Regions from separate parts of the Fusibacter sp. QWL-12 genome, predicted to be linked through region 1. Evidence: predicted binding sites of a transcription regulator. Region 1 holds the regulator's gene; each other region holds the start of a gene.
What was found. The regulator LexA, encoded in region 1, represses DNA repair genes until DNA is damaged. The targets are predictions, from matches to a motif close to CNAACANNTGTTNG.
Positions count from the first base shown of each region.

Region 2: a site for LexA is predicted at 1,439-1,452, ahead of AC4PID_RS10805 (DNA polymerase IV). Genes of this name have one in related genera too.
Region 3: a site for LexA is predicted at 1,090-1,103, ahead of AC4PID_RS15040 (Y-family DNA polymerase). Genes of this name have one in related genera too.

Region 1 is NZ_CM178745.1:3,703,779-3,706,060, reverse strand. It holds gene AC4PID_RS17700 (LysM peptidoglycan-binding domain-containing protein) at 63-431, opposite strand; gene lexA (transcriptional repressor LexA) at 668-1,297, shown strand; gene gdhA (NADP-specific glutamate dehydrogenase) at 1,499-2,282, shown strand, end outside.
Region 2 is NZ_CM178745.1:2,239,191-2,241,472, reverse strand. It holds gene AC4PID_RS10815 (TIM-barrel domain-containing protein) at 1-254, opposite strand, end outside; gene AC4PID_RS10810 (LacI family DNA-binding transcriptional regulator) at 278-1,294, opposite strand; gene AC4PID_RS10805 (DNA polymerase IV) at 1,468-2,282, shown strand, end outside.
Region 3 is NZ_CM178745.1:3,135,398-3,137,679, forward strand. It holds gene AC4PID_RS15035 (EAL domain-containing protein) at 1-964, shown strand, start outside; gene AC4PID_RS15040 (Y-family DNA polymerase) at 1,160-2,282, shown strand, end outside.

The DNA.
Region 1 (2,282 bases):
AAGAAGGATGTAAAGTTATTATATTTAAAAGCTGGTCTTAATGATCAGCTTTTATTCATTAATTAGTGGTTTGAAGTTGGTACCAAAATTACTTGACCAGTGTAGATCGTGGCATCGCTAAGCTCATTATACTGCTTAATACGATAAACAACGGCTCTAATATCTTCTTCATAGTAATTATGTGAAGCAGCAATATCCCATAATGTATCCCCTGGCATCACTTCAATTTTAAGTGGTTCGTGATTCGTAGTTGCTTCAGACATAAAAAAGCCTGCTACATAAGTTACGATGGTGCTCAATATAATTAGTGTGATTAAACTCATAATGACAAAACGAGTTCTGTTTACAATATATAGTCTTTTTCTTCTTTTATGGCTATTACTAGGTTGTCTAAGGTAGTCGTAATGCATTACATCTTTATCTGCTTTCATAGGATTCAACTTCCTTTCTTGCGACTTTTCGGACCAGTTCCGAACATGCGTTCTTTCAATGTCATTATATACGAACGGATGTTCTTTGTAAAGAGAAAAACAGAACTAATGTTTGATTTTTTTTTGTCTCTGTGTTATAATCAGCATAAATACAGGAGTTCAAGCTATTTTAAAGTTACGACGCACTATTTTGCGCATTATATTTTGATAAATAAATTATATCTATAGGGGGTATCATGGGCGCTTCTATATCAAAAAAACAACAAATGATTTTAGACTTCTTAAAGGACGAAGTCTCAAAAAAAGGTTATCCACCATCAGTAAGAGAAATTTGTCAAGCTGTAGGCTTAAAATCTACTTCGACTGTACATACACATTTAACGAGGCTTGAAGAACTTGGAATGATTAGACGAGATCCGACTAAACCGAGAGCGATTGAAATCTTTGATATGGATCACGAACCAGTGTCTAATGTCGTTTCCATGGCGCGAGATACTCAATTTATTCCTATAGTTGGTGAGATTACTGCTGGTCAACCTATTCTTGCAGTAGAGAATATTGAAGAAACCTTCCCTATTCCTTCTGATTTCGTTGATGAAGGAACTTATTTTATGTTAAAAGTTAAGGGCGATAGCATGATTGAAGCCGGAATTTTTAACAGAGATTTAGTATTAGTAAGAAAACAAAATGATGCAATTAGCGGTGATATAGTCGTTGCAATGATTGATGACAGTGCAACCGTTAAAACCTTCTATAAAGAAAAAAGCAGAGTTAGATTGCAACCTGAAAACCCTACAATGTCACCTATTTATGTTGATGATGTTCAGATATTAGGTAAAGTTAAGGGTGTTTTTAGAAAAATGTAAAATGAATTCTTGTAATAATCAAACGAGCAACAAGTTGACGTAATTATATTATGTCAACTTGTTTTTTTATTTTCATTTATTTCCTTTTTTTTACGTATTTTAGTGATAAAATCACCCATTATGTTATAAAATGGTTATTTTATTGATTCCAAAAAAGTGATATTATTTTAGTAGTACAAAATATTTTTAAAGGAGATTTGTATGTCATATATAACATCAGTTTTTGACCGTGTTAAAATGAGAAATCCTAATGAAAAGGAATTTCTTCAAGCTGTTGAAGAGGTTTTTGAGTCTCTTGAGCCAGTAATTTCTAGACATCCAGAGTATGAAAAAGCTAATATCTTAGAAAGAATTACAGAGCCTGAAAGACAAATCGTTTTCAGAGTTCCTTGGGTTGACGATCAAGGCAACCTAAACGTTAATAGAGGTTTCAGAGTACAGTTTAACGGTGCGATTGGGCCTTATAAAGGCGGTTTACGCTTCCACCCTTCTGTATATATTGGCATTGTAAAATTCCTAGGATTTGAACAAATCTTTAAGAATTCACTAACTGGCCTACCAATCGGTGGCGGTAAAGGTGGTTCTGATTTTGATCCAAAAGGTAAATCTGACGCTGAAGTTATGAGATTTTGCCAAAGCTTTATGACTGAATTATATCGTCATGTTGGTCCTGATGTTGATGTTCCTGCTGGGGATATTGGCGTTGGTGGCCGTGAGATTGGCTTCTTATATGGACAATACAGAAGAATCAGAGGCGCTTTTGAGAACGGTGTCTTAACTGGTAAGGGATTAACTTATGGTGGATCGCTTGCAAGAACTGAAGCGACTGGTTTTGGATTGGTTTACTTCGTTGAAGAAATGTTAAAACATAATGGTAAAGATTTAAAAGATAAAACTGTAATTATATCGGGTTCAGGCAATGTAGCCATTTACGCATGTAAAAAAGCAACTCAACTGGGTGCAAAAGTTGTAGCGATGTCTGATT
Region 2 (2,282 bases), 1.5 Mb from region 1:
TTAGGGTCGTCTGAACAAAATGCTTCATAGATATGTCCACGTTTGTTGATGCCATGAACGTTTTGTCCTAGTCCATAGACAATATCGTTTTTTTCAAGTGGTAGTTCAATGAGTGTCTCATTGTTTTCTCTTCTGATAATGCCGTTATAAGTTGACTTTACTTCCGAGAAAGTTGTTTCTAAAATCGTATCCGTTGGAATCATATGTCCAAACGAAAACTTCTTAATTCCAAGCTCATTCATATAGGATTTCATACTAGCTCCCTTCTGCTGCTTAATTAAATTGTTTTACAAGAAGACCTTTCAATAATTTCAGTTGGAAAGACCATATGTTGATGTGATTGTCTTTCATCTAATATACCTACCATAATTTCTGCAGTGGCAAACGCAATTTCTTCAACCGGTTGATGAATTGTCGTAAGTGCTGGATTAAAAAAAGCAGCATAGTCGATATCATCAAATCCAATGATGCTGATGTCATTTGGAATATTGAGCCCTTTTTCACCAATTGCCTTAGCAGCACCGATGGCCATGACATCTGAGATTGCAAATACTGCTGTAAGGTCGTCGGCTTTCTCAAGTAACCTTTTCATCGCTTCATAGCCTGTTTCAAATGTATATGCGCCAACTTCAAAGTAATTGTCGTTTTTTTCTATTTTATTTTCTTCAAGTGCTTTAATATAGCCCCTTGTTCTTATAGTGCCGACGGACATATCCTGATCACCAGAAGTGATAATACCTATTTTTCGATGTCCACTCTCGATTAAAAATTCTGTAGCTGACTTTGCAGCCTCTTCATTATCAATTATTACGCTTGAAAAGAGGTTTTTATTCAGTAATTCAGGAATTTCTGTTGAAGCCATTATCAATGGGACTCCTAAACGTTCAATTTCCTTATCTGTAAGCTGATCAAAATCACCACCTAAACAGATAATTCCCTTTAGCTTTTTTTCCATGATAAACTCGAATGCTGCATCAATATCCTTTGTTGCTTCAATATTATAGTGAATCACTGCAGAGTAACCAGCATAAGAAAGTTTCTTTTCTATCGATTCGATCATATGCGCAAAAAAAGGATTGTACATCCCTTTTATCAAAATCCCCACATCCATCGTTTCAGATCTCTTAAGATTTCTAGCGCTATTATTTGGAATATAGTTATATTTCGCGATTACTTCAAGTACGCGTTCTCTCGTTTCATCTTTGACGTCTGAATGCTGATTGATCACTCGCGATACGGTACTTACACCAACCCCTGCAAGCTTGGCAATATCTTTAATATTTAGGTTTCTCACTTTATCCTCCTAAATGAATCGCAGTTTATGGTAACGTTACTGGTAACGTTTTCATAAATTGATTATATCATATCCTCTTGGTATCAAAAAGAGAAATTTGACACACTGATTGCTATCTGAGTTAAAATCATGTATACTAAAAACAGTACATATGTTCTGAATTGGAGTGCGTTATGAATCGACAAATTATTCATTTTGATATAGATGCTTTTTTTGCGTCAGTAGAACAGTTAGACCATCCTGAATACAGAGGAAAACCACTTATCGTTGGTGGCGACTCTGATAGAAGTGTTGTATCTACATGTTCATACGAAGCACGTGCGTATGGTGTCCACAGTGCGATGAGCATCGTCGTTGCAAAGAAACTATGTCCAAATGGCATTTATGTCTATGGAAACATGCAGCGATACTCCGATATATCAAGTCAAATCTTTGATTTGATAGAGTCAGAGTTTGATACTGTTCAAAGGGTTTCTATTGATGAAGCTTACATTGATGTAACCGGTCTTGAGAATCCTATCGAAATAGCAAAACGTATAAAAAAAGAAGTGAACGAACTGACCGGACTAACGATTTCCGTTGGTATTTCGTATAATAAATTCTTGGCAAAATTGGCTTCAGACTGGAACAAACCTAATGGTATTTTTGAAATTGTTCCTTCTCAGATTCCCGATTTATTGCGTCCGTTACCTATTATTAAAATCCATGGTCTTGGGAAAAAATCATGTGAAAAGCTCAATAGAATCGGTATTTTTACGATCGATGATCTTTACTCTTATCCAAGTGAGCTTTTAAATGATATTTTAGGTGAGGCTTGGGCTAAAGAAATCATCGATCGTATTCACGGCATTGATGATCGACCTGTCAAGGAATATGCAGAACGAAAATCCTATGGCCGTGAAACCACACTTGAAGAGGACAGCGACGATCGCGAGTTATTATACGCAATCCTCTATAAATATCTCGTTAAAATACAACATCGCTTAGA
Region 3 (2,282 bases), 570 kb from region 1:
TCAGGTTGCATTTTCACTGGAATCAATCATGAATTTTCGACTTGAGATTGCTGTAGGGATCACTTCGCTTGAAGCGGACAAAACATACAAAGAATATGCACATACAATTATCGGAGCACTTGAGGTAGCAAATCAGAAATCAAAAAGCAATGATGGTGGTGTCTATTTCATAGCGATGTCAAAATACTTAGCGGAAAAAGCACAGTATAATCTTGAATATCACTTAAAAAATGCAATAGCGAATCATCAAATTGAGGTATATTATCAACCGCAAATTGATGCAAAAACTAAAGAAGTGATTTCCTATGAAGCGCTAGCAAGATGGCAGTTAGAAGATCAATTTATATCGCCAAGTGTGTTTATACCACTTGCTGAAAAAACGGGTTTAATCTCAAAGCTTTCCTATCAGGTCATCGAGTCTGTCTTTTTTAATATTCATCATCTAAAGTGGAATAATGGCCGTAAAATCAGCATTAATTTATCTTCGATACAGCTAATGGAGTCAGATTTCATGCTCATTGTCAACAACTTGCTAAATAAGTATGAAGTGAATTCTCATGAGATCGTTTTTGAAATAACTGAAACCGCACTTTTATATGATATCAAAAAAGTTGAAGATACGATTAAAACCATAAAGAAATTTGGTTTTGAAATTTCCTTGGACGATTTTGGAACAGGGTATTCTTCATTAAATCGATTTTCAAAACTCAATTTTGACGAAGTAAAGTTCGATCGATTCTTTATAAAGGATTTGCTAGCGGATGAAAAGCTAAGACTGGTATTTTCGAAGACCCTCGAGCTGTTTAATCTTTTTGAAATGAGGGTAGTAGTGGAAGGTGTAGAAACCGTTGAACAAGAGCAAATACTGGATACCTTTGAGATCGATATTTATCAAGGCTATTATTATGCGCGTCCTATGAGCTTAGGTCAACTGTTGTCTACCCAAATAGTAGAAAAGCAATAAGTTTAGACACCATGAAAATTTGATTATATAAGTTTAGATAATTTAATCTATAATATTAAATCTTAAAACCGTTGGACTAATCATGTACTTACAAACTTGGTTAGAACAACGGTTTTTTTATAGAAAGAACATTTGTTCTTTTTCGTCAAAAAAGTTATAATATATATGGAAATCAATTGGCTAAGGAGGTGTAAAATGAATGAACGCGTATATATCTGCATCGATCTAAAATCCTTCTATGCCTCGGTTGAATGTGTTGAACGTGGACTTGATCCAATGACCACTAATTTGGTAGTTGCAGATCCTGAACGCTCTGAAAAGACTATTTGTTTAGCCATTACACCTTCAATGAAAGCGCTCGGTATTAAAAATCGTTGTCGTCTGTTTGAGATTCCCAAAGGGGTTGACTATATTATTGCGCCCCCTAGAATGCAAAAATACATCGATTATTCTGCAGATATCTATGAAATTTATCTGAGATACATTTCTAAAGAGGACATTCACATCTATTCTGTAGATGAAGCTTTTCTAGATTTAACGAGCTATCTAAATACCTATCATATGACAGCAAAAGAAATGGCACAAATGCTGATGAGCGTGATCTTAAAAGAAACAGGCGTTAGAGCGACCTGTGGTATAGGTACAAACCTATATTTAGCAAAAATTGCCTTAGATATAACCGCAAAACACTCTGAGGATTTTATTAGTGAGCTTACAGAAGAATCATTTAAAATCCAGTTGTGGGAGCACCGTCCTTTGACTGACTTCTGGCGTATTGGTAAGGGAACTGCGAGAACGCTAGCGCGTTATGGCATTCAGACCATGCGACAAATCGCTGAAATGGATGAAAATTTTTTATATGAACTTTTTGGTATCGATGCAGAACTTTTAATCGACCATGCTTGGGGACGTGAACCAGTGACGATGGCAGATATTAAAGGCTATCATTCTAAAAGCAATTGCTTATCAAGTGGTCAAGTGCTCATGAGAGATTATGATTTCTATGAGGGTAGACTGATTGTTAGTGAGATGATGGATTTAATGTGTTTGGATTTAGTAGATAAGAAACTCGTCACTAGCTCAGTTACCATTTATGTAGGCTATTCTAACAGCCTGCATGCGGATCCTTCTAGAGGAACTGCTAAATTTGTGGTTCCCACAAGTGCAGATCGTATAATTATCCCTGCAGTGGTCGCACTTTACAATAGGACGGTAGACAAAACAAAGATGATTAGGCGTGTAAATATAACCTGCAATCAAGTGATAGACGCTGATGCAAGTATCTCGAATCAGCTCAGCTTCTTTGATCAAATTGAAG